3 regions of the Alcanivorax sp. 97CO-5 genome follow, and region 2 is predicted to be linked to each of the others. Evidence: predicted binding sites of a transcription regulator. Region 2 holds the regulator's gene; each other region holds the start of a gene.
What was found. Region 2 encodes FNR, which switches genes on or off when oxygen is low (the NO sensors DNR and NnrR bind a similar motif). Its sites were predicted from a motif close to TTGATNTANATCAA; they were not measured.
Positions count from the first base shown of each region.

Region 1: a site for FNR is predicted at 770-783, ahead of clpB (ATP-dependent chaperone ClpB). Genes of this name have one in related genera too.
Region 3: a site for FNR is predicted at 5,544-5,557, ahead of cyoA (ubiquinol oxidase subunit II). Genes of this name have one in related genera too.

Region 1 is NZ_KI965881.1:5,321-12,180, reverse strand. It holds gene pgeF (peptidoglycan editing factor PgeF) at 1-633, shown strand, start outside; gene clpB (ATP-dependent chaperone ClpB) at 928-3,525, shown strand; gene Y017_RS04440 (DUF4124 domain-containing protein) at 3,606-4,067, opposite strand; gene Y017_RS04435 (acetolactate synthase 3 large subunit) at 4,540-6,261, shown strand; gene ilvN (acetolactate synthase small subunit) at 6,261-6,752, shown strand.
Region 2 is NZ_KI965877.1:33,455-40,314, forward strand. It holds gene Y017_RS00140 (FixH family protein) at 1-365, shown strand, start outside; gene Y017_RS00145 (heavy metal translocating P-type ATPase) at 362-2,728, shown strand; gene ccoS (cbb3-type cytochrome oxidase assembly protein CcoS) at 2,707-2,958, shown strand; gene Y017_RS00155 (sulfite exporter TauE/SafE family protein) at 2,948-3,733, shown strand; gene hemN (oxygen-independent coproporphyrinogen III oxidase) at 3,810-5,183, shown strand; gene fnr (fumarate/nitrate reduction transcriptional regulator Fnr) at 5,222-5,974, shown strand; gene Y017_RS00170 (universal stress protein) at 5,971-6,860, shown strand, end outside.
Region 3 is NZ_KI965880.1:57,206-64,065, forward strand. It holds gene Y017_RS04190 (ATP-binding protein) at 1-480, opposite strand, end outside; gene Y017_RS04195 (SURF1 family protein) at 499-1,212, opposite strand; gene cyoD (cytochrome o ubiquinol oxidase subunit IV) at 1,368-1,763, opposite strand; gene cyoC (cytochrome o ubiquinol oxidase subunit III) at 1,760-2,398, opposite strand; gene cyoB (cytochrome o ubiquinol oxidase subunit I) at 2,391-4,391, opposite strand; gene cyoA (ubiquinol oxidase subunit II) at 4,427-5,440, opposite strand; gene Y017_RS04220 (MFS transporter) at 5,663-6,860, shown strand, end outside.

The DNA of each region.
Region 1 (6,860 bases), on a different contig from region 2:
TTAAATTTGGGGCTGAATTGTGGTGACCAGCCTGAGCGAGTGGAGCGGGCGCGCCACCATGTGGAGAAACAATTACAGGCGGATCATCCTGCGGCCTGGTTGTGGCAGGTCCATGGCAAACGGGTGATGCGGGCAGATGAACAGAATAATGAGGCAGACGGTGTTTGGACCGATCAGCAGCGTTGGCCTTGTGTCGTGCTGACGGCTGATTGTTTGCCCGTGTTGCTCGCTCGCAAGGATGGCACGGCGGTGGCGGCGGTGCATGCCGGTTGGCGCGGCTTGCAAGCGGGCATTATCGCCGAAGGGGTCGCTCGTATTGCTCCCAGCGGTGAGCCAGTGAGTGCTTGGCTAGGGCCGGCCATTTGTGGGCAGTGTTATCAGGTGGGGGATGACGTGTATCGCGCTTTCACCATGGGTCGCCCGGCTTTTGAGCCTGCCTTCAAGAAAGATGCTACCCCTAATCATTGGCGGTTTTCTGTGGCCCACGCTGCCATTATTGAGCTGGCCCTGTTGGGCATCGACGATGTTCATGGTGGAGATCTTTGCACGGCCTGTGATTTGTCCCGCTTTTACTCCTATCGTAAGGAAGGCCAAACGGGTCGGTTCGCCTCACTGATCTGGCTTGATGGATGAAAACAGGGATTGTTGAGCGGGGAGGGTGAGTGGACTCCGCTATATGGGCTGTTTTTTCTTTTATCCAAAAACAAAGAGGCTGCGATCCAGGATTGGGCGCGGCCTCTTTGCTTTAAGGCTATGGTCATGCTTGTTATTGCGCGGTATCAATTCGCTATTTCCAAAAAACAATTAACCTTGAAGCTGGCCCAATCGGACCCATCTATGATTCAGTTGATAGATAACCGGTGATCACATTGGCCTTGCCGACAGGGAGGCGTTGTGTGGATCACGACCGGATAGGAGAGCGATACAATGCGAATGGATAAACTCACTGCCCGCCTGCAGGAAGCGCTGTCAGACGCGCAATCCTTGGCCGTGGGGCAGGGTAATAGCACCATTGAGCCAGTTCATCTGATGTTGGCGTTGATGCAGCAGCAGGGAGGCGCCGCTCGGCCGTTGTTGGAAAAAGCAGGCGCCAACGTTGCCGATGTGATTACCGCCCTGAAAATGGCTGTGGACAAGCTGCCCACGGTGACTAACTTCAATGGTGATGTGCAGATGGGACAAGCCACCGGGCGGATGCTGAATATTGCCGACCGGGAAGCTCAGCAGCGCGGTGACCAGTATCTTTCTACGGAAGTGGTGTTGCTGGCGGCCTGCGACGATAGCGGTGAGCTGGGTAAGCTGTTTAAGAATGCCGGCGTCACTCGTAAGGTGCTGGCTGAAAAAATTGCTGAAGTACGAGGGGGCGAAACGGTGAACGATCCCAACGCGGAAGACAAACGTGAAGCGCTAGATAAGTACACCGTGAACCTGACCGAGCGAGCGGAGTCCGGCAAGCTTGACCCGGTGATCGGCCGGGACGACGAAATTCGCCGTACTATTCAGGTCTTGCAGCGTCGCACCAAGAACAACCCGGTATTGATCGGTGAGCCCGGGGTGGGCAAGACCGCCATTGTCGAAGGCCTTGCTCAGCGTATTGTGAATGGCGAAGTCCCTGAAGGCTTGAAGGACAAGCAAGTGCTCTCGCTGGATATGGCCGCGCTGATCGCGGGTGCTAAATATCGAGGAGAGTTCGAAGAGCGCTTGAAAGCGGTACTCAACGAGTTGGCTAAGCAGGAAGGGCGCATCATTCTTTTCATTGATGAGCTGCATACCATGGTCGGCGCCGGCAAGGGTGAAGGGTCCATGGATGCGGGCAATATGCTCAAGCCGGCACTGGCTCGGGGTGAGCTGCACTGTGTGGGTGCTACCACGCTGGACGAATACCGGCAGTACATTGAGAAAGATGCCGCGCTGGAGCGTCGTTTTCAGAAAGTGCTGGTGGATGAGCCCACGGTGGAAGACACCATTGCCATTCTGCGGGGCTTGAAAGAGCGTTACGAAGTTCACCATGGCGTGGACATCACCGATGGCGCCATCATTGCCGCTGCTCGCTTGAGTCATCGCTACATTACCGATCGACAACTGCCGGATAAGGCCATTGATCTGATCGACGAGGCCGGCAGCCGTATCCGTATGGAAATCGACTCTATGCCGGAGGAAATGGACCGCCTAGATCGCCGTTTGATCCAGCTGAAAATGGAGCGTGAAGCGCTGCGCAAGGAAGACGATGATGCCAGCCGCAAGCGGCTGGAAAAGCTGGAAGATGAGATCGATGAGCTGGAAAAAGAGTACGCGGATCTAGAGGAAATTTGGCAGGCGGAGAAAGCCGCGTTGCAGGGCGCAGCCGAATATAAGGCGGAGCTGGAGCAGGCTCGTGTGGAGCTGGAGCAGGCCCGTCGCGCCGGCGACCTGAGCCGTATGTCCGAACTGCAGTACGGCGAAATTCCGGAACTGGAAAAGAAAGTTCAGGATGCCCAGGACCGGGAAGAACAAGCCCAAACTGAGACGCAGCTGCTGCGTAACAAGGTCACCGACGAGGAAATTGCTGAGGTGGTGGCCAAGTGGACCGGCATTCCTGTATCGAAAATGTTGGAAGGTGAGAAGGACAAGTTGCTGCGTATGGAAGATGCCTTGCATGATCGGGTGGTCGGCCAGAATGAGGCTGTTGAGGCGGTGGCTAATGCGGTACGCCGCTCCCGGGCAGGGTTGTCAGATCCGAATCGACCCAACGGCAGCTTCCTGTTTCTGGGCCCCACCGGGGTGGGTAAAACGGAACTTTGTAAGGCGCTGGCCAACTTCCTGTTCGACACCGAAGAGGCCATGGTTCGCATCGACATGTCTGAGTTTATGGAAAAACATTCCGTGGCTCGGCTGGTGGGAGCCCCTCCGGGCTATGTGGGTTATGAGGAAGGCGGCTACCTCACCGAGTTAGTGCGACGTAAACCTTACTCGGTGGTGTTGCTGGACGAGGTGGAAAAAGCCCACCCGGATGTGTTCAACATTCTGTTGCAGGTGCTCGATGATGGTCGCCTGACGGATGGCCAAGGCCGTACCGTGGACTTCCGCAATACTGTGGTGGTGATGACATCCAACCTGGGTTCTGATCTGATTCAGAAGCTGGCAGGTTCTGATGCCGAATCTGCTAGTGATTATGAAACGATGAAATCGGCGGTGATGGAGGTGGTAGGTAACCACTTCCGCCCGGAGTTCCTCAACCGAGTAGATGAAACCGTGGTGTTCCATCCGCTGGCCAAAGATCAGCTCAAGGGCATTGCGTCCATTCAGTTGGGTTTCTTGCGCAAGCGATTGGCGGAGCGGGAAATGAGCCTGGAGCTGAGTGATGCGGCGCTTGATCAGCTGGTGGATGCCGGTTTTGATCCCGTCTACGGGGCTCGTCCGCTTAAGCGGGCTATCCAGCAGCAGTTGGAAAATCCGCTGGCTCAATCGCTGCTGAAAGGCGAGTACGTTCAGGGCGATACCATTCACGTGGATGTGGAAGAGGGGCGGTTTACGTTTGGCCGTTAATCGTCCCTTTGGGCCAAGTAAAGAAAGGCCGCCGGTGGTAACGCCGGCGGCTTTTTTGTGGGCGGGCTTTTAGTCTCAGCTTAGCGGCCTTCGCATTTCTCCAAGGCACTACGGGTCTCGGCGAGCATCTCGTCTCTAACTTGCTGGTCGATCACTTCCAGTTCACCTGTTTCCGGGTTTTTACGCCGTACGGTGGGCTTGTTGGTCAGGGTTTCCAGATTCTTGCGGTGTTGTTCGCAGCGTTCTTGAGCGACCGCTTCTGGTTCCGTTTCCAGTCGCTTTTGCTCCTTGGCTTGACTCGCGGCAGCCTCTTTGGCTTTTTGTGCCGCGTTCCTTTTGGTCTCAAGGGCTTCGATGGCCTCGCTCTGACTCGAACTGGCAGTGGCGCGGGTGTTTATTTCGGTCGTATTCGCGCCCTGTGGAGCCTGGGCGTCGTAATGGGTAACGCCTTTGTCGTCTACCCATTTATAGAACTTGGCCGCCGGGCTCAGGCTCGAAAGGGCAAGTAAGGCGCCGCCGAGAAACAGGCTGAATTTTGTCATGATGTCCGTCTTCTTATGATTTCGGTTGATCCATCAGACTTTAGCATGACGTGAGAAGGGGATTTTCTGCAACCTAAAGTCGACCAAGGGCTTTGATTGACTGCACATTTCTGCGAAGATTATGACTTTCCGGAGATCGGGACCCGCATTCGCTTACCGGCGTGTGTGAGGCCGGGACCCGGGGCACCGTTACCGCGATGTCCTGCCAGCAGTACCACTGCACTCTCGTCCCGCTGTGGGAGCCTCCGGAGGTTTCTCATTCCTAAAGCGGGAGTATTCCCTTTCAGGTTTGCAGATCTTCCGTGTAGTCCTCCCGCCTGTGTTCTTGTCGGCCACCTCCGACAGGGCTCCAGAGCACCTAAATACGGTGCTTTCCGCAGGCAGCAAGCTAGCAGGCTGTTCAACAGCCAGCCAAAACACCGTCCCGCTGCGTGGCAGTGGGTAGTATGCATTTAAATTTGAGGTAGCAACCGTGGAAATGTTATCCGGCGCGGAAATGGTGGTCCGTGCGCTGCAAGACGAGGGAGTGGAGTACATCTTCGGGTATCCCGGAGGGTCCGTACTGCACATTTATGATGCGCTGTTCCAGCAGGACAAGGTCAACCATATTCTGGTCCGCCATGAGCAGGCGGCCACCCATGCGGCCGACGGCTATGCCCGTGCCACCGGCAAGGCCGGTGTGGTCATGGTGACGTCCGGGCCAGGCGCGACTAATGCGATTACTGGCTTGGCTACGGCCTTTATGGATTCGATTCCTATGGTAGTGCTGTCCGGGCAAGTGCGTTCTGACTGGATTGGTGATGATGCCTTCCAGGAAACGGACATGATTGGTGTGTCCCGTCCGGTGGTGAAGCACAGTTTCATGGTTCGTGATGCCAAAGACATTCCCGAAATCATGAAGAAGGCCTTCTACATCGCCACCACCGGCCGTCCCGGCCCGGTGCTGGTGGATATTCCTAAGGATCAGACGGCACCGAACGTCAAGAATCCCTACGAGTATCCCAAGAAAGTGAAGATGCGCTCTTACTCTCCGGTGAGCCGCGGCCATTCCGGGCAGATCCGTAAGGCGCTGGACGAGTTGATGAAAGCCAAGCGCCCGGTGATTTATGCCGGCGGTGGCGTGGTGCAGGGTGAAGGCAGCGAGTTGCTGACCCAGTTGGCCCACCGGCTTAATTTCCCGGTGACCAATACCCTGATGGGACTGGGGGGCTTTCCCGGTACCGACCGTCAGAACGTGGGTATGCTGGGCATGCACGGCACCTATGAAGCCAACATGACCATGCATAACTCGGATGTGATTTTGGCTGTGGGTGCCCGTCTGGACGACCGGGTGACTAACAATGTGAAGAAGTTCTGCCCGGGCGCCAAGATCATTCACATCGATATCGACCCGGCGACTATCTCTAAAAACATCATGGCGCACATCCCCATCGTGGGCCCGGTGCAGCAGGTGCTGGAAGAGATGCTGGCGGCGCTGGATGAGCACGGTGGCGAGCCGGACCGCAAGGCGCTTGAGCGCTGGTGGGAAGAGATCGACGGCTGGCGCAAGGTGCATGGCATGCGTTATGAGATCAACGAAGATGGTCCCATGAAGCCCCAGCAGGTGGTGCAGGCGCTATATAAGGCAACCAAAGGTGATGCCTATGTGACTTCCGATGTGGGTCAGCACCAGATGTTCGCAGCCCAGTACTATCAGTACGACAAGCCTCGCCGTTGGATCAACTCCGGTGGCCTGGGGACTATGGGCTTCGGCTTGCCGGCGGCCATGGGGGTGCAGTTTGCGTTCCCCGAGGCGACGGTGGCCTGTGTGACGGGCGAAGGCTCTATTCAGATGAATATCCAAGAACTGTCCACCTGCCTGCAGTATGGCTTGCCGGTGAAAATCATCAACATTAATAACCAGGCGCTGGGCATGGTTCGCCAATGGCAGGACATGCAGTACGGCGGCCGTCACAGCCAGTCATACATGGAGTCCCTGCCGGACTTCGTCAAGCTGGCCGAATCTTATGGTCATGTGGGCATGAAGATCACCAAGATCGAGGATCTGGACGCGGCTATGGACGAAGCCTTTGCCCTGAAAGACCGTTTGGTATTCATGGATATTTATGTTGATTCCACCGAGCACGTATACCCTATGCAGATTGCAGACGGTTCCATGCGTGATATGTGGTTGAGCAAGACGGAGCGGACCTGATGCGTCGAATTATTTCTATTCTGATGGAAAACGAGCCGGGCGCACTGAGCCGGGTAATCGGTCTGTTCTCCCAGCGGGGGTACAACATTGAAACCCTTTCGGTAGCACCTACGGAAGACAGCACCCTGTCTCGCCTGACGCTGACCACTTACGGTAATGATCTGAAGATCGAACAGATTACTAAGCACCTCAACAAATTGATCGAAGTGGTCAAGCTGGTGGACCTGACAGAAGGCGCGCACATTGAGCGCGAGCTGATGCTGATCAAAGTGAAGGCTACCGGTGCCCAACGGGCTGAAGTGAAGCGGTCGGTGGATATCTTCCGTGGCCAGATTGTGGATGTGACTAGTACGGTGTATACCATTCAGCTTACGGGTGCATCGGACAAGCTGGACGCCTTTATTGGTGCTATTGGGGAAACCCAGGTGCTAGAAGTGGTGAGGTCTGGAGTATCCGGCATTGCTCGTGGCGAGAAGGTTTTGAGCTTGTAGTCGTGCTCAGCGGTTGACGCTGAATGCTAGATGCAAAAGCCGCTCTTCGGAGCGGCTTTTTTTGTTTTTCATGATAGCAACATAAAAGTCTTTAGAATCGATTCACGG
Region 2 (6,860 bases):
AGTGGTATAAGGAAGGACGAGGTATAAACCGTTCTGTGGAGCAAGAACGCCTTGCTGCACGCCTTGGGGTTCGTCTTGAGCTGGCGCAAGTAGGTGCCAGCGTCCAGGCGAGGCTTACCAGCGAAACCGCGATGCCCATGCCAGAAATGTTGCATGTTTCGCTGCGTCACCCCACCCTTCCCGAGCTGGATGTTGCACTGCAACTTGATCACCAGCAGGGAGCTCTTTATCGCGGTGACGGCGCTTTGCCCCATCAGGGACGCCGCGCAGCTACTGTCACGGCGCCTGGCGATCACTGGCGTTTATACCAGACAGTCATAATACAGGATGGCAACCTCACGCTCGGGAAAACTGCAGCGCCATGACATCGGCTTGCTGGCACTGCGGCAATCCAGCGCCTGCGGGCGCCTTTCCTGCAAGAACCCCGGATGGCGATCACGACGCTTGTTGCCCTGGCTGTGCTGCTGCCATTGAGACCATTTATGGGCTGGGCCTGGATGATTATTACCAGATGCGCCAGGATGCTGCGCCGCAACCAGATGATCAGCGCCAAGCATTAGATGAAGCCTTATTCGATGTGCCAGAGCTGGTCGCACCACACCTTACCAACACCGCTGAAGGTCAGCGCCTGAAATTGCAGCTTGGCGGACTTACCTGTGCCGCCTGTAGCTGGTTAATTGAAAAAACAGTCAGCCAGCAACCGGGGGTTCTCGGCGCGAGTGTCAATCTCGCTAACATGACACTCAGTGTTGATTATCAAGGAGAAGCGGACCCCAGCCAAACCGCCAGGCGAGTTCAGGCACTGGGCTACCGGGTCACTCTGCCCGGCGATCCGCGCACCAAGGCCGATGAACAACGGGCGCACAAGCAATTACTGGGTCGGCTCGCCTTGGCCGGCCTGGGAGCCATGCAGGCAATGATGTATTCCACTGCGCTTTATATTGGTGTTTTCGACGGTAAGGACGCGCTATACGAATGGGTCTTTAGGCTCGCCAGCCTTGTAGTCGCGACGCCGGTTGTATTTTATTCTGGTTGGCCTTTTTTCCAGGGTGCTCTGCGCGGCATTAGGCAAGCACGATTAACTATGGATGCCCCCATTGCGTTGGCACTACTGCTGGCCTGGACAGGAAGCCTGGTGATGATGGCCACGGGGGGCGAGCATGTTTATTTCGACTCTGCAGCCATGTTTGTATTCTTTTTGCTGTCCAGCCGCTGGCTTGAGCAGCGCCAGCGAATGACAATCCAGCAAGCCTATCAACGCCTTAGCGACACCCTGCCCCAAGCCGTTCGGCGCCTTGATGAATATCATAACCCTCATTGGGTTAGCGCTCGGCAGGTTGCTCAAGGCGACCGTCTGCAGCTTATTCAGGGCGATATCATCCCCGTTGACGGCACGCTGATAGACGGACACGGAGCGTTCGATGAATCTGCCCTTAATGGTGAACCGTTACCAGTAAATCACAGCATTAATGATTCCGTACACGCGGGCAGCCGGCTGGTAGAAGGCAATATTGTGCTCGAGGCCTCGGGGAATGTGGCAGAAAGTCTTGTGGCTAAAATCACCGAGCAGGTTGAGCATGCCCAGCACGAGCGAGTCGAGGTGGTACGTGATTGGCAGCGGATTGCGCCCTTATTTACAGGCGGGATTCTTTTGCTGGCCGCATCGACTTTATTATGGCACTGGTCTTCCGGCGTTGCTCAAGCCTTTGAGCATACCCTCGCGGTACTGGTAGTAACCTGCCCTTGTGCGCTGGCGCTGGCTGTCCCACTTACACTGTCGTCCACATTGGCGACAGCACTGCGCGAGGGCATTTTGGTAGCGTCACCACGGCAACTACTAAAAGTCGCAAGTATAAAAGGCGTATTGTTTGATAAAACCGGCACGCTCACAGCTGGACAGTTCCGTATTGTCGATAGCCAAGTCCTCGACAAGAGCCGCGGGCTTGATGACTTACTGTCGATAGTGGCTGCACTGGAGTGGAATAATCCGCATCCGCTAGCCAAGCCATTTCAACAATATGCTCGCATCGCTGGTATGACGGATATCCACGCGGACCATACCGGTGTTACCGGGATGTTGAACCAGCAGCAATGGAGATTTACCGGCGCTCCGGACATGGCAAAGCAGGGAACAACCTGCCTGCAGCTGCTTTGCGATAACGAAGTACAACTTTACGTATGGATGCAAGATCCAGTTCGCCAAGAAGCACCGATGGTAATTAAGGCTCTTGCCGATGCCGGCATTACTGCTCGGCTCGCCAGTGGCGACAATAACAAGGCGGTAACTTCTGTAGCAGACCAGCTGGGTATAAAAGAAAGGCGCGGGCAGCAGCGGCCAGAGGAGAAAGCTGAATGGCTGGAAAGTTTACAAAGCATTTCTCCACAGATGATGGTCGGTGATGGCATCAACGATGCCCAAGCGATGATGGTGGCCTCGGTGTCTGTGGCCACCGGAAATGCTACCAGCTTGGCTCAGCGAGCAGCGGGCATGTTCCTGCTCCATGATTCACTTAAGGGGATTCCTGCCTTACCGCACCTTTCGCGGCTGTGCCAACGCACCATCCGCCAGAATTTGGCTTGGGCGCTGCTCTACAACATTCTTGCTATTCCGTTTGCGGTCAGTGGATTGCTCCCCCCATGGATGGCCGCACTGGGCATGTCTGCCAGTTCGCTCCTGGTTACTTTTAACGCCACGCGGGTGTCTCGATGGAAATTGTCCTCTTATTGATTCCCCTGGCCTTGCTGTTTCTTGGCGGAGCCATTGCCGCGCTTTTTTGGGCTCTACGTAAAGACCAGTTTGATGACTTGGACAATGCCGCCTGGAGGGTCGTATTCGACGATAGGGAGCAGCGCAACCCACATTCAACAGCGAAACCAACACCAGAACAGGAACAGGAAACGAAAATGAACAGCAACACTGTCACCACGTTGAATGCAGAGTCTAGCGATGACCATTGATACGCTCATTCCCCTTATTGCCAGCGCGTCCCTTATTGCCAGTGCCGGATCTGTGCACTGTATTGGTATGTGTGGTGGCATCAGTAGTGCGCTAACCTTCTCCATACCTGAGTCCCGTCGTCAAGGCGTGGCTCTCTGGGGCTGGCAGTTGCTGTTTGGATTGGGCCGGGTGACAACTTACTGTGTGCTGGGTGCATTGGCAGGAGCCCTGGGAGGGCTGTTCCTGGGCCAACTTCCCGGTCCATCTATGTCAGTGGGGCTTATCTTGTCTGGTGTACTAATGCTTCTTTTAAGCGCCTATTTGCTTGGAAAAGGGGCGTTCCTGCAGCGTATTGAGAAAATAGGCCAGCGCCTTTGGCGCAGCTTGCAGCCCATTACTCGCAAGCTCATGCCCATAGATCACCCAGTAAAAGCACTCATGTTGGGGTCCTTATGGGGGTTTTTGCCTTGCGGTCTTATCTACACGGCCTTGGCACTTGCAGCCACGGGGGGAACGGCTGTTGCGGGTGCTTTAGTGATGCTCTGTTTTGGTGTTATTACCGTCGTACCTGTTGCTATTACCGGTGTTCTTGCCTCCCAACTACAGCGATTTCGTAAAGGCGCTTGGCCGATGATTGCCAGTGCTCTGACTTTCTGTCTCGCGTTAGTGTTTTTCTGGCAGGCCTGGCTCATGGCCCAACATGGACATAGCGGTCATTCTGGTCATTCTATGCCCGGCCCAAGCACAGAGGCCGGCGCTTCAGAGCATCATCACGATCATCATTTACACCCTTGATCTGAATCAAACTCTGCGCCCGCAACAAGAGGATAATCACCGCCAAGACAAGGTTGCGTGAGCACAGGAGCCGCCCATGGTTAGCTGGAACAAAGCACTGATTCGTGAGCATGGCGGGCCCGGTCCACGCTACACCTCTTACCCGCCCGCTCCGAGCTTTCATTCAGGCATTGCTGAGGAGGACTTCTGGCAAGCTATGGATGAGGGCAATGCGGCGCGGCGGCCACTGTCGTTGTACATCCACATCCCTTTTTGTGGCAGTGTTTGCTACTACTGCGCGTGTAACCGCATCATTACTGCCAACAAGGCGCGCTCGGCAGACTACCTACGTTTACTGAAGCAGGAAATTCAACGCAAGGCCGTGCACGTGGACTCCCGTCGCCCCGTTACCCAGATGCACTGGGGCGGTGGCACCCCCACCTTTTTGGATGATGGCCAGCTAACTGAGCTGGTGTATGACCTGGCCCGCCACTTTAATCTTCGTGATGATGAACGCAGTGACTACGCTATCGAAATTGATCCGCGCACGGTGGATCAATCCCGCTTGGGCTTGCTACGAGGCCTAGGCTTCAACCGTGTTAGTTTGGGTGTACAGGATCTAGACCCTCGCGTGCAAAAGGCGGTCAATCGTGTGCAGCCCTATGAGCTGATCCGTGACACCATGGAATGGAGCCGCGATTTCGGTTTTCGCTCTATTAACACCGACTTGATTTACGGACTTCCTTGGCAATCGGAGTCCAGCTTAGCGCGTACTCTGGAGCAACTGCTAACTCTTCGTCCGGACCGCATCTCCCTTTATAATTACGCCCACCTGCCGGAGCGTTTCAAAATTCAGCGTCAGATTCAAGAGCACGCGCTACCGGATCCGGAAGAGAAGCTGAATATGTTGACCCGAGCGGGAAAAATGCTTAATGAGCAAGGCTATCGGTATATTGGCATGGACCATTTCGCACTGGAAAACGATAGCTTATCCATCGCGCAAGAAAATGGTCTGTTGCACCGTAATTTTCAGGGGTACACCCTCCATGGGGATGCAGATTTACTGGGCTTGGGCGTCAGCGCCATCAGCCAGATCGGTAACCTCTACGCTCAGAATCACAAGGCCTTGGACGATTGGCAAACGAGCCTTGAAGACCGCATTTTGCCAATCGAAAAAGGCTTTATGCTCAATCGCGACGACCAGATTCGTCGCGCGTTAATTATTCAATTACTCTGTGATTTATCCGTTGACATGCTTCAGTTTGGTGACACATGGGGCATCAATTTTGCGGATTATTTCGTCGATGCACTTACAGAGTGGTTAACGTTTGAGGCGCAAGGACTGGTAACGGTTGAGAATGACCGATTGTTCATTACCGAAACTGGGCGCTTGGTGAGCCGTGCATTGGTAATGCCTTTTGACCGTTACACCCAAAGGGAGCAAAGAACCCGATTTAGCCGGATTATTTAACCTTTATTCTACTATTTGCACCCTATACTCTAAGGGTGATGCTTTGCGCAGCGATCAACCGGAGTCAAACCGTGTCCCATCAAGTTTCCTGCAACGACTGCAGCCTCAGCCCAATTTGCCTGCCCTTAGCGGTAGCGCCAGCCCAGCTCGACCAGTTGGATCGAATTATTCACCGCGGACGGCCCTTAAAGCGGGGCGAACATCTTTTTCGCGCCACTGACGGGTTTTCCTCCGTTTACGCCGTGCGTTCTGGCGCCCTGAAGACCTATGTGGTCAGCGATGAGGGCGAGGAGCAAGTCACAGGCTTTTATCTGCCCGGCGAAGTGTTGGGTATGGATGGCATTAGCACAGCCCATCATGTCTCCAATGCAAAGGCCTTAGAAACGGCCACTGTTTGTGAAATTCCTTTCGCACAACTGGAGACCCTATCCCAGCAAATTCCGTCATTGCAGCACCATTTTTTCCGTCTGATGAGCAATGAGATTCGCTCGGACCGGGAACTGCACATGCTGCTGGGCAAAAAAAATGCCGACGATCGCGTAGCCTCCTTACTGCTATCGCTTTCTGCAAGGCATCAACGCCGTGGGCTAAGTGACAATATTTTTCGGCTTCCAATGTCTCGATATGATATCGCCAATTATCTTGGCATGGCCGTGGAAACCGTGAGCCGTATCTTTACTCGCTTCCAGCAACAACAGTGGCTGCGCGTCGATGGCCGGGAAATTGAAATTCTTGATCGTGGCAGCCTGTGTGGCCAGAACCATGACCCTGCGATGGAGTTACTACTATGACCGCCCCTATTGTTGCCATCCTTGATCGTGATCTGAAAGCAGACCAGCCTGCGCTGAGCAAAGCTCAGGTAATTGCGGCAGCCTCCCAGGCGCCCCTCCATGTCATCGTGAATGCCTATTCTTCTGCCATGGTTAGGGCTGTGGGTCTGGATACGGAGCGCCGAAAGGCCGCGAAGCAGCAAATTCATGATGCTTGGCACAAACGGATCACCCAGCTGCTAGGACAAGAGCGTGCTGAAATCAGCGTGCTGTGGGAAAAAGACAGCATGGACGGTTTACGCAAGGCCATTGTGGCCCAAAAGCCATCGTTGGCTGTCGTCCACACCAGTGACGACAGCGCCCTACGCCGCCACCTATTCACGCCCCGCGATTGGCAATTAATTCGTAAGGCGCCTTGCTCTGTGTTGTGTGTACACAGCCGCCAATGGAACAAACCACCGCGAATCTTGGCCGCTCTAGATCCAGGCACCGGGGAGGCCTTAGACGACAAGCTGTCTATTCATGTTCTTGACTGCGCTCGTCGATACTCCACCCTGCTCGGTGCGGACCTCACTGCCTGCCATGTGCTCGACGAAATGGATGAGGGCTTAATCATGGTGGCCGGTGAAGCCATTCCTGATTACACCGCCAGTATGGAAAAAGTGCGCAGCTTCCATCGGGATAACTTTTTCCAGTTTGGCGCTACCCAGGGCCTGGATAAGCAGCAGATGTGTACGCTCAGTGGTCCGATCGCACAAACCTTGGCCAGCCACTGTGAGCAAAATGATGTGGATCTAATGGTGCTGGGTACAGTACACCGTAATTTGCCCGAAAGGTTGTTGCTTGGTTCAACGGCAGAGTCGGTGATTACCAAGGCGAATGCGGATGTTTTGGTGGTAAAACCAGA
Region 3 (6,860 bases), on a different contig from region 2:
TGGGTGGCCATACCAGGCCAGCCAGCCGAAGCACAATGTGGTGGTCACCAGAATCACCCAGGTAGACCACACCTCCAGCAACACCGCACCCAGAATCACTTGCAGTAAATACAGAAACACAAACGGGTTCGAAGCACCGCCGCTCAACGCCAACAGCATGGTCAGCGTGGCCACATCAATCAGCAGGGAAAGGAATAACTCGGTATTGCCAATGCTCTTTGGCAGCCTCATTCGCAACAAACTGACCGCATTGAGCAACAGCAGACCAAACAGCACCATCAGCATTTGCGCCACGGGTAGCTCAATATCAAAGCCGTAATTAACCACCAAAATAGTGGCGAACTGGCCAAACATGGCAATCCAGCGCAGCTGTATCAGTAACTGCAGGTTCTTGCGGCCGGTCAGGTCGTCGCTACTGCGGCGCAGTGCAGAAAATAACGATCCCGATGGAGGAGTCTTAGAGGGTGAGGACGATGACATGATTTCCATAGCCCCAGTTTAGCGCGTTCGGGGTGAATCCCGTAGCACCAGCCAGGCCGCCAGCACCATGCCGAAGGCAAGGGCAAACCAAGTGATGGCGTAGACTAGATGATTATTACGGAAATGAATGACGGTAAGCCCCCCCACGGGTAGCTCACTGTCATCGGCTTGCGCATCGATAAAATAGGGAGCCACCGGAGACAAACCATTCCGCTCGGCCATGGCCTTCACATCCCGTGAGTACCAGCGATTCTCGTCAGGCACATTATCTCGCAATACGCCCCCGCCCGGATGGCTAAGGCGCAACAGCCCGGTGACAGTGACCAGCTCAGCCGGCGTATATTCACCCGATTGTGCAGCCTGGCGTTGCTGCTGGGGTACAAACCCCTGGTTCACATACACCCAGCTACCATCGGCACGCTGTAACGGTGCCATCAGCCAGTAGCCTTGCCCCGCTTCGGTGGCTGCCGACACCAACGCAACAGCCTGGGGCTGATATCGGCCACGGACACTAACATGAAGATATTCATGGGTGTCCTCACTGACAGTGGGCCAGTCATGTTGCGACGGGGCGAGCATCGCTTCGGCGTGCACCCGAGTGTCCACGCGAGCGATCAAATCTTCCTTCCAGGCCAGCCGCTTCACCTGCCAAACACCCAACGCCACAAACCCAACGAAGGCCACCGCGGTTAACAGCAGAAACAGGAAAGAATGAATACGCCGGCGAGCCATGGTCATGCCTCTTCAAACGTGGAGGGGAGAAAAAGACGGAGACCGGCAACGCCGATCTCCGCCCTACGCATGAGTGCGTGTGAGGTGTTGCGACCGGGGCGTGCATGCCCCCTTGCTTGCTCAGCGTGGTCGGAAGTGCCTATTGCGCCCTCGGGTCAGCATGCCTGAGCATGCAAGGGGGAATGCAGAGACGCCCCCTCCATCATCCCGGGCATCATGTTTACATTCAGGTTATGCATTACCCACAGTGAACCGGCCAAGGTAATAAATACCAGAATCAACGTAAACATCAGCGCCAGCATGTTCCAGCCCCCTTCCGAATGGAAGTTCATGTGCAGGAAGAACACCATATGCACCACAATCTGCACTAACGCAAAACCCAAAATCACCATCACCGTGGTGGCAGAGCTTTCAAATACGCCGCCCATCACCAACCAGAACGGAATCACCGTAAGAATTACCGCCAGCACAAACCCGGTGGCATATTCCTTCAAGGAAACGTGGGGAATGTCCGCGTCGTTATGATCATGATCGTGTGTATGCTCGCTCATGGCAGCACTCCCATCAGATAAACGTAAGTGAACACGCCAACCCAAACCACGTCCAGGAAGTGCCAGAACATGGACAGGCAGAACACCCGGCGCTTGTTTTCCTGAATCAGGCCGTGTTTTTTCAGCTGGAACAACAGCGTCACCAACCACACGATGCCGAAGAACACATGCAAACCGTGAGTGCCCACCAACGCAAAGAAGGCCGTCCAGAAACCACTGGTTTGCGGGCCGGCACCCACGTGGATCAGATGATGGAACTCATACAATTCCAAGCTTAAAAAGCCCAAGCCCAGCAGGCCGGTAACGGCCAACCAGAACATGGTGCCCTTCACCCTGTTTGCCTGCATCTGCAGCATGGCGAAGCCATAGGTGATAGACGATACCAATAACAATGAGGTATTGACGGCAATCAGGCTCAGGTCAAACAGCTCCATGCCTGTGGGCCCACCCGCATAGCTGCGGCTGAGCACCCCGTAGGTCGCAAACAGACAAGCGAAGATCAGACAGTCGCTCATCAGGTAGATCCAGAAACCCAGCAAGGTTCCGTTCTGGGGGTGATGATCCCCCTTTACCAGAAACTCCAGCTGGCCATCGTGCGTGCTGTTCGCGTTAGCCGTCATGGTGTTATCAGACATTGGCAAGCACCCGAGTACGTTCTGCTTCAATCCGCTCTACTTCTTCCGCCGGAATGTAGTACTCCCGGTCGTAATTGAAGGTGTGATAGATCACTGTGCCGATCAGCGCCACAAAAGATACGCCAGCCAGCAGCCACATGTGCCAAATCATGGCAAAGCCGATGGCAACACTGATACCCGAGAGCACAATGCCCGCCCAGGTGCCCTTGGGCATATGAATCGCAATAAAGCCGGACTCAGGACGCTGGAAGCCATGCTGTTTCATCTGCCACCAAGCGTCTAACTGATGCACTCGCGGAGTGAACGCAAAGTTGTAGGGAGGGGGTGGTGACGAGGTGGACCACTCTAGGGTGCGGCCATCCCATGGATCTCCGGTTTCGTCCTTGAGTGACTCGCGGCGCATAAAGCTCACCACCAGCTGAATGATGAAAGACGCGATCCCCACGGCGATCAACACTGCACCAAAGGCGGCTATCTGAAACCAGATCTGCAAGGACATATCTTCAAAGTGGCTGACACGACGGGTTACGCCCATCAAACCGAGTACGTACAACGGCATAAAGGCGAAGTAGAAACCAATCAGCCAGAACCAGAAGGACATCTTGCCCCAGAATTCATCCAGCTTGTAACCGGTGGCTTTGGGGAACCAATAAGTGATACCCGCGAACAGGCCGAACAGCACCCCGCCAATAATCACGTTATGGAAGTGGGCAATCAGAAACAGGCTGTTATGCAGCACGAAATCCACCGGCGGCACCGCCAGCAGCACCCCAGTCATGCCACCAATAACAAAGGTCACCATAAAGCCCAAGGTCCATAGCATGGGCACGTCGAACCTGATCCGGCCACGGAACATGGTGAACAACCAGTTGAATATCTTCGCACCGGTCGGTATCGAGATAATCATCGTGGTAATACCGAAGAACGAATTCACACTGGCCCCCGACCCCATGGTGAAGAAATGGTGCAGCCACACCAAGTACGACAGCACGGTAATTACCACGGTCGCATAAACCATAGAGGTGTAACCGAACAGCGGCTTGCGGCTATAGGTAGACACGATCTCCGAGAAAATACCGAACACCGGCAAAATCAGGATGTACACCTCGGGGTGCCCCCAGATCCAGATCAAATTCACATACATCATGGCGTTGCCACCAAGATCATTGGTGAAGAAAGCCGTGTCCAGGTAGCGATCCATCGACAGCATGGCCAGCACTGCAGTGAGTACCGGGAACGCCGCCACAATCAAGATATTGGTGCACAGGGAGGTCCAGGTGAACACCGGCATCTTCATCAGGCTCATGCCCGGGGCCCGCATCTTGACGATGGTCACCAACAGGTTAACCCCGGATAACAGCGTCCCCACCCCGGCAATCTGCAACGCCCAGATGTAGTAGTCCACCCCCACCCCAGGGCTCTGCAAAATGCCCGATAACGGCGGATAGGCCAGCCAACCCGTCTTAGCAAACTCACCCACAAACAGAGACACCATCAGCAGTACAGCACCACCGGTAGTCATCCAAAAACTGAAATTATTCAGAAACGGGAAAGCCACATCGCGGGTGCCGATTTGCAACGGAATCAGATAATTCATGATCCCGGTCACCAGTGGCATGGCCACGAAAAAAATCATGATCACGCCATGGGCGGTGAAGATCTGATCGTAGTGGTGAGGCGGCAGATAGCCGGTGGCATCACCAAAGGCCATCGCTTGATGAAGGCGCATCATGATCGCATCAGCGAAGCCGCGCAGCAGCATTACCAAGCCAAGGATGATGTACATGATGCCGATTTTCTTGTGGTCGATGGTAGTGAACCATTCATTCCACAGGTAGCCCCACAGCTTATAGCGCGTCAGCGCCGCCAGCACCGCGACTCCCCCCAGCGCCACCATGGCAAAGGTGCTGAGGATGATCGGATCATGGAAGGGGATTGCCTCCCAGGTAAGGCGACCAAAGATCAGTTTGATCAGATCCAGGTTCTCAAACATGGGCGGCACCTACTGCGTTTGCGATCAGGAAAAATTTATTCATGGTGGCCTCCATGGTGCGGGTGGCCGGCATTACCTTCGTGATCTTGATGACCTTCATGGTTAGCCTTGGCATCAGCGTGATGCCCTGCATGCTTATTCATCCCTGCGTGGTACATCATGTCTTCCATACAGACTTGGCCTGGCTCTACACAGCGATTAAAAATGCCGTAGTAAAGTGTTGGATCCACTTCACCGTAATAGCTCACCGGTTCATCAATACTCGGCGCTTCCAGTTGCAGGTATTCATCACGGCTCAGATTTCCCTCGCTGGCCTTCACCTTCGCCACCCAGTCATCGAAGTCCTCTTCGCTTAACCCGTGGAAATCAAACTTCATCTGTGAGTAACCCGCGCCACTGTAGTTAGCCGAAAAGCCTTTATAGACACCCGGCTCGTTGATCACCCCGTGTAGCTTTGTTTCCATGCCTGCCATGGCATAGATCTGCCCGGCCATGGCCGGAATAAAGAAAGAATTCATCATGGTAGAGGCGGTAATCTTGAAGCGAATAGGATGATTCACCGGCGCCGCCAATTCATTGACGGTGGCAATTCCCTGCTCCGGATAGATAAACAACCACTTCCAATCCAGCGCCACCACTTCCACGGTGAGCGGCTCCAGCGTCGCCGGCACCGGTGTGTGCGCATCAATGCGGTCCAGCGGACGGTAGGGGTCTAACTTATGGGTACTCACCCAGGTCATGGCGCCCAGCGCGATGATAATCATGAGGGGAACAGACCAGATCACCAGTTCCAGCACGGTGGAATGGTTCCAATCGGGTTTGTAGTTGGCTTTCGTGTTGGCTTCCCGGTAATGCCAAGCAAACCACAGCGTCAGCACGATCACCGGCACAATGACAAGCAGCATCAAGACCGTGGCCCACACAAGCAGATCCCGTTGTTGCACGGCCACGTCACCAGAGGGGGACATCACGACTGCGTCGCAACCCGCAAGCAAGGCGGTGACAAGCAACGTCAACGACGCTCCACGCAAGTATTTGAATAATTGCATTGGCGAATCTTCTGGTTGGCTTTTAAGTAGCCGGGACTCTATCCAAGGGCATCAGTAGCCGGTATTGGACATTTTGTCCCATAGGCTTAAAGTCTAAATATTCTTGATGGAAATCAATGCACAAAGGAGCCTTTTAATAACGGTTTTCCCACTCAACATTGCTCAAAACATGCAAACCGTTATTCCGAGCCCTAACAACAACTCTGGTGAAGAGCGCAAAACATGTCTCAGACCTCTTCGGCTTCGATGCCGAGCAAACCCGGCCACAGCTCCGTGGCCCCAAACGAAATCGCCGTGGGTGTGGTCATCGGCCGTACCTCCGAGTATTTCGACTTTTTTGTCTACGGCATCGCCTCCGTGCTGATCTTTCCTCAGCTGTTCTTCCCGTTTACCGGTCAGCTGCAAGGAATGCTCTATGCCTTCATGGTGTTTGCGCTGGCCTTTGTGGCACGGCCCTTTGGTACCGCCCTGTTCATGTGGATCCAGCGACAGTGGGGCCGCGGCATCAAACTCACCACCGCCCTCTTCCTTCTCGGCACAGCCACTGCGGGCATTGCCTTCCTGCCCGGTTATGAACAACTCGGCGGCCATGCCATCGTGCTGCTGGCCCTGTTTCGGATGATGCAAGGGATCGCCTTCGGCGGTTCCTGGGATGGCCTCCCTTCATTACTGGCCCTAAACGCCCCCAAAGAAAGCCGCAGCTGGTACACCATGATTGGCCAGCTGGGCGCCCCCCTTGGCTTCGTGATCGCCAGCGCCCTGTTCCTGTATCTTTATAACAGCCTGAGCGCTGCGGATTTCATGAGCTGGGGTTGGCGTTATCCGTTCTTCGTGGCATTCGCCATCAACGTGGTCGCCCTATTCGCGCGGCTGCGCTTGGTGCTAGGCGAGGAATACACCGAAGCCATGCAGGAAAGTGAACTGGAACCCATTCGCACCAGCGAGATGGTGCGAGAGGAGGGCCACAATATTTTTATCGGCTCCTTTGCCGCCTTGGCCAGCTATGCGCTATTTCATGTGGTAACCATTTTTCCACTGTCATGGATTGCCTTCCAGGGCAGCCAGACCACCGCCGAAGTGCTCACCGTACAAGTATTGGGTGGCTTCGTGGGCATCATCGCCACCATCGGCTCCGGCTGGATCGCCGCCCGCATCGGCAAACGCACCACCGTGGGCGCCCTGGCCGCCATGATTGGCGTATTCAGCCTTCTCACCCCACTGCTAATGGGCGGTAGCCCGGTCATGCAAGACACCTTCATTCTGCTGGGCTTTGCTTTGCTCGGAGTGTCCTACGGCCAAGCATCCGGCACAGTGACGGCCAACTTCGCCCCGCGCTTTCGCTACACCGGCGCCGCCCTCACTTCTGATTTCGCTTGGTTGTTCGGTGCCGCCTTCGCCCCGCTGGTCGCCTTGGGCCTGT